DNA from 2 places in the Paenibacillus canaveralius genome. Region 2 is predicted to be linked to the other one. Evidence: riboswitches for the same ligand, from Rfam matches in the RefSeq annotation. Region 2 holds a riboswitch; the other holds the start of a gene.
The links. A riboswitch is a leader RNA that binds a small molecule or an ion and turns the genes downstream of it on or off. The one in region 2 is predicted to bind cobalamin.
Positions count from the first base shown of each region.

Region 1 (3,210 bases), 1.2 Mb from region 2:
GTCCATATTGCAGAAGTCGCAGGCTTTGACCTGAACCACATCGCCGACCGGAGCCAGCAGAAGCCCTTCGCCGCGAAGCCGTTTCGTCACGGTATCGGGATCGTCGGTCCGCAGCTTGACGAGAAGCTGGTGATGGGGGGTATACTCCATCGTTCCTTTATCGCCGACGGCCTCGGCGAGGACCATCAGCTGTTTGGCGGTCAGGTTTTTGTTCGCAAGACCGGGACTGACGGCGAACTCGAGAATAGCCTGCTGACGGAAAAAACCGCTCGGGGAAGCGGAAGCAGCCGGCCCGCCGGGCTCGCCCGTAACGAGACGGAGGGCTTCCTCCGCAAGCTCAAAAGCAGTCGGAGCGGCAGACCGTGCGGGTGCGGCAGGCGGACGGACCGCCACGGCAACCGCCGAGTCCTCATACTCCCCGGTAACCGCTGACGTATCGTACGCGGAGCGTGTGCCGGCCGCTTGTGTGCGGACCGGCAAATCTTCGCGGCCGTAGTCTTCGGCCGTGCCGGTCCCCTCGGCTTCCGGGCTGTATTCGCCGTATCCGTCGTCCCCGTATTCGTCCTCGTCGAAGAGGGACGGCAGACCGGTGTCCCGCGCTTCATCCGGCCGCAAAGCGGCATCGGACTGTTCCTCCGAGGCACAAGCGGATTCCTTGCCCTCCAAGGCCGGCGTGTCTTCCGCGCCGGTTTCCCCATCCTGCTCCAGAGCCCACGGCTCGGCCTCCCGCCGAAGACGCTCATGAGGACGCAGGGGCTGGATATCGCTGTCCAGCGTATACTTGCGCTGATAGCCCCGCGGCGTAATCATGAGCCCTTCATAGTTGCGGGTCGCGGAGTTGCCGATGATCACCGTGGTGAGCATGCCGATGTCATGCTCCAGCATCTCCGCAAGCGTCGTCAGCACGACGTGCTCCCTGTCGCGGTAGGCGCTTTTGACGATACCTACCGGGGTATCCGGAGAGCGGTGCTTCAGCAAAATCTGCTGCGTCTCCACGATCTGCCGTGTCCGCCTCCCGCTCCGAGGGTTGTACAGCGCAATGACGAAATCGGCGGATGCGGCCGCCTCGACTCTGCGCCGGATGAGATCCCAAGGCGTCAGGTGATCGCTGAGGCTGATCGTGCACGCGTCGTGCATCACGGGGGCTCCCAGCAGCGAAGCGCATGAGTTGATGGCCGAGATGCCGGGTACGATTTCGACCTCGACTCCCCCGTCGGGCTTCCAGCCTTTCTCGATCAGCACCTCGTACACGAGACCCGCCATGCCGTATACACCCGCATCGCCGCTCGATATGACGGCTACCTTGCGTCCGGCCTCCGCCTGTCTGACGGCTTCCTGCGCGCGGCTTACTTCCTCGGTCATGCCCGTACGCACGACCTGTTTGCCGTCGATCAGGCTGCGGATCAGATCCACGTAAGTGTTATAGCCAATAATGACTTCGCTTTCCGAAATCGCCTCGCGTGCGCGTTTTGTAATATGGGCTTCGTCTCCGGGGCCAAATCCGATGATAAGCAGTTTACCGGCCATTCCCATTCCTCCTCTTCGCTGTAAAGAAAGCTGCGGCGCTTACGCCCGGCAGCCGCTATCGTTCGATCCGGCTTTTCTACAGACAGACCTTTGTATATACACGTCGGTGCCTTCCGGCATACCCGCCGTTCCCCTTTTCATCCCGTCCGGGCCATAAAAAAAAGCATTTCCATCCTCCTTGGATAGAAATGCTTCGAACTTTCGAGCCATTCAGCGGGAAAATCCCGCATATGCTTCCAACCCGTACAGACCGCCGGTCCGCGGGCTGTCTTGTATGACCCGGGTCCGGCAAGCCGCTGCTGGCAGCGATTCAGCCGTTCTCAACACCTCCCTAAATCCTCGTAGGTTATCTAGTGTTATTCAAACAGGCAGGTCTCCTGGCTCGGAGCTTTCTTCGGCGCCTTCCCGGATAAATCCAGTGACGTTGATGCCGAAAAAATTTTTTCCCTGCAATGCGGGGAGCTCCTTACAGTGGCGGGTCCGCGTCGGTCTTTCACCGAACTTCCCGTTTTAAGCGAAACCCTGTTCTTACGGACTGTCTGATCCGTTCGAATGGGCTCCGCACCTGTTTTTACCATATTCGATTGTGTTCTGTTCATCATAACATCCGGTCAAAGAACTTGTCTATGCCGATAAAACGGTCACCTCAGCCGAGCCGATAAACCCTCGCTTCGTAAGGCCGCAGCTTGAGGACCCCGATATCTTCGCCGGAGACGGGATCGTAATTCGAAATCAGAAGCTCCGCGTCCTTCCCCTCCCCCAGCTCCTCCGGCCACGAAAACTCCGGCGTTCCGCCGAAAAAGTTCAGCACGACCAGCAGCTTCTCCCCGTCCAGCGTCCGCGTGTACGCATAAATTTCCGTGTCCAGCGGAAGCAGCAGCTTATACTCGCCGTATACGGCGACGGGGTGCTTTCTGCGAAGCGCGATCAGGCTCCGGTAATAGTGGTAGATGGAATCGGGATCGGCTGCCGCTGCGGCCGCGTTAATCTCGCGGTAGTTCCGGTTGACCTTCATCCACGGCTCCCCTGTCGTAAACCCCGCGTTAGCCGTACCGTCCCACTGCATGGGGGTGCGGGCGTTGTCCCGGCTTTTTTTCCAGATGGCCTTCATGATTTCGTCCTGGGGTTTGCCGAGCAGCTCCGCCTGCTTGTAGTAATTGATCGTTTCCACATCGCGGTAATCGCCGATCAGATCGAACGCGACATTGGTCATGCCGATTTCTTCCCCTTGAAAAATATACGGCGTCCCCTCCAGCGTCAGAAGAAACGTGGCCAGCATTTTGGCGGACTCCACCCGGTACCGGCCGTCATTTCCGAACCTCGAAACGGGGCGGGGCTGATCGTGATTGCCGAGATAGTTGGCGTTCCATCCTTTATCGTGAAGGACCGTCTGCCAGCGGCTCATCACCTTTTTCAGCTCCGGCAGGGTCCACGGCTTCGACTCCCATTTGCCCGTCCCGGCGGAAGCCGCATCCAGATTCATATGCTCGAACTGGAAAACCATGTTCAGCTCGTGGCGCTCGTCCCCCACGTATTCCAGTGCCTGCTCCGGACCGAGTCCGGACGTTTCGCCCACCGTCATGATGTCATAATCGAAAAGCACCTGGTCATGAAGCTTTTGCAGCAGCGTATGTACCTTCTCCAGATTGGAAAAAAGCTGATAAGCCTGCACGACGGGCAGAT
Region 1 covers NZ_JBDFMM010000001.1:4,593,631-4,596,840, forward strand. The annotation lists gene cobJ (precorrin-3B C(17)-methyltransferase) at 1-1,527, opposite strand, end outside; cobalamin riboswitch at 1,878-2,081, opposite strand; gene ABC395_RS20775 (glycoside hydrolase family 13 protein) at 2,174-3,210, opposite strand, start outside.
Region 1: another riboswitch for cobalamin. It lies ahead of cobJ (precorrin-3B C(17)-methyltransferase); the one in region 2 lies ahead of ABC395_RS14985 (class I SAM-dependent methyltransferase).

Region 2 (3,210 bases):
TCCGGGCATACACCATTTCGGGATTCATCCGGAAAGCCGTGTAGGTGGCCGCATAAACGACCGGGTTGACGATGGGCCCCACAAGTATGACGACCACGCCTATGTACAAGGGCATTCCCTTGTTGATCAGCCGGCGGACGACCGGAATCATGCCGCATTCGCAGATCGGAAACAAAATGCCGAGCAGGCAGGCGAACACGAGTCCGAGAAAGGGATTCCGGGGGATCGCTTTACGGATCCAGGTTTCGGGGATGTAGACCTGCATGAACGAGGACAGCACCACACCCAGCATAATAAAAGGAACCGCTTCGAGCACGATGCCGATGAACATCGTTTTGAACAGCCCGATGACCGAGGGGTCCGGCAAAACCATTATCCCTTTTCGCATGGCTTGCCAGATCAGTACGGCCAGGAAACTTCCCCCTGCGAGAACGATCAGGTTTCTTTTCCTCATCCTTCTGTTTGTTCCGTCAACATGCACGTTCTTCCCTCCTGTTTGCGGCAGTTCCTTTATTTTAATCGTAATCATTACGTTTTTCAACAAGAAAGACTTCTCCCTCAACCGATTCCTCTTGTTCATCTCTATGCGGGCCTGTTGGAATTTATGACAAGCCTTTCCCTTGTCCAGTGGTAAAGCCACAAAAAATCCCGGCACGCCAAATCGCGTTACCGGGCAAATGCTTAAACGGGGCTGATTTTAAACCTGGACGACCCGTTTCACTTCCGTGGACAGGTCCGCAGGCTCCAGCCGTTTCTCCGGCTTCCAGTAAAGGAGAGCCGCTTTGAAATTGTGGGGGTATATCAGCTTGCCGTCGGCTTCACGCACGTACGCATACAGCAGCCGGACTGCCTCCTTCCGGTCGTAGTCCTTATCCAGAATCATGCTCAGGTTGTCCTTCAGCAAATCCTCTTCCGTGTCATACGCGTATGTTTTGTGCAGGTTGACGATTTTACAGTTTGCATCGATTCCAAGTTCATAAAGCAGATTCTGCAAATGAATATAATCTCTGCGTTGAAACTTGATTCTGCAGCCCAACTGCTCCGCGATGTCTTTGTAATGCGGTCTTTCCGGACCGCTTACCATCCCCGCGATTCCAAGACGCTTCGCCGTGTTGTTAATGTGCAGAAGCGCACGGTCGATCTCCTGCATCCGGTAATAGCAGTTGACACCGAATACAACGTCGGCCGGCTCCACCACGGGAAGCTCCTCCCACTTGGCGTGCACAAAGTTTACGTGATTCCACCCCTTCCGCTCCGCTGCCGCCTTCAAGAAAGCAAGCACGCTCTCGGAGCTGTCGACGCACGTAAGGGAACCCGCTTTTTCGGCCGCTTCGAACGTATAGTTACCCCAGCCGGGCCCGATTTCCAGCACGTCCTCACCGGGATCGATAAAAGAGATAAGCTCCTTTCGCAGATTGGCGACCCAGGAATCCACGCCCGTTTCTTCTTTCTTTTTCATAAAAGCGTTCCAGAATCCTTCTTCCTTGACGTCATCCGTCATCCTTACGGGAAGATTTCCGTCCCAGTCTTTCATCCCCTCCTGCCAGAGGGATTTGTAATTCGTATTTAGTTTGACTCCGTAATACATCTCTTTTCCTCCCCATAGGTGGTAAATAGTCGGTTCCGGCTGCCTTTTTTCTTACGCGCATTGATTACTGTCATGACGGGGAGCGGATTTCATTTATCCGCAAATAAAAAAACATCCCCCCGGAGGCAGGATGTTCGGTTCGTCGCATAAAGGCGTGCGGGTCCTTTCCACAACAGATGGAAGCAGAAAGACCCTGGCGATTAGGGAGAACATTCGCATCAACGCCATCCTATATCCGCGTAGGAATGAAGTTACCGGTAAACAGGCAGGTCTCCTGACTCGGGAAACTCCTGCGCGCCTTCCCGGTTTACCCAGTGGCATATTGCGCTTCAGCCGGGGGATATCCCCCTTCTCCCTTACAGTGGCGGGACCGTGCCGGAATTGCACCGGACTTCCCTTTTAATCCGTTCCCTCTCCTTGGAGAATGAACCGGAACCTGTTTGATAAAGAATGTTTGTTATTCAATTGTCTTAAGATACGCAGCATGCCAAACAACTTCACGGTTAATAGTAGTTGAAATCCCGCGTTTTGGCAAATGAGCGGAGCAAACGTGCAGGCAGGTGTACCGGTAAGGCGGGACCTCCAAGCTTCGGACTATGGAGGGGAGCCGCGAAGGTTATCCCTCTTCAATAATCAGGTTTATTTGATTAATAAAATCTTTTGCCAAACCAAGCTGTTTATATGCAAATTCCAAATCTCCGTTGCCTGAAAGCGCGAAATCCAAGTTACCTAAAGTGGACATAAGTATGCGTGCGGTAACAGCAAATCCAAAAGCTTGCTTATCGGCCTGATTATTTATCCGACTCCAGATATATTGAAAGGTTGGCTCCTGTATTCCATTGAATAAGGCAAGATTGCTTACATATGAAGCCAAATCCCAGTATGCGGGCATCAACGACAAATCTTCAAAGTCCGACCAGATCCAGCCTTCAGGACTCGGTAATAAGTTTCTTGAATGAGCATCTCCATGAGACGGTATTAGCAAACTTGTTTCGAGACGCATCTCTCTATCAATCGCGAAGAACAGATTTAGCAACTTTTGTATGCGCCTATCCGGATGTTTAATTAATCTAAAAGCCGATTGACATGTCCGCTCCCAAACACCAAGCACAGGAATCTCGTCGCTAAAATCTTTCAATGCCAGTGAAAGTCTATTAACCAATTCAACCGCTTCGCTTGGCGAAGGGCGTTGCAGGTCTGTAGGGGGAACATACTTCCAAAGCGTCATCCATGTGCCGTCAATATCGTATGGTCCCGCATCCGTAAGGTCAGTTGGCCATCGTACCGGCACCCCCTTTGAATGGAGATGACGTACGGCTCTTAATTCACGAACCAGTACCTTGTAAGCGTACTCTGCATGATCTCTTGAAAGCACAGTGGCTATTCGAGCCACAATCGGATACGGGGCCAAATGAACGACCAGGTTCCCGCCATTCCCAAGCTCGAGAGGAGTAATGTCCTTTAATCCGGCTTTTTCTGCTAGTACAACCGTTTTTGAAATAAGACTGTTATTATTCGGCACTCCGGGAGCTCCTTAATTAAGTATAAAATCATCTTAACATCGTTGTCGTGTCCCCGATAGGCATGAATTAGTTAACAATCAACTATCCCCCTGAACTCCT
Region 2 covers NZ_JBDFMM010000001.1:3,344,942-3,348,151, forward strand. The annotation lists gene ABC395_RS14980 (permease) at 1-544, opposite strand, end outside; gene ABC395_RS14985 (class I SAM-dependent methyltransferase) at 698-1,588, opposite strand; cobalamin riboswitch at 1,836-2,043, opposite strand; gene ABC395_RS14990 (aminoglycoside phosphotransferase family protein) at 2,205-3,110, opposite strand.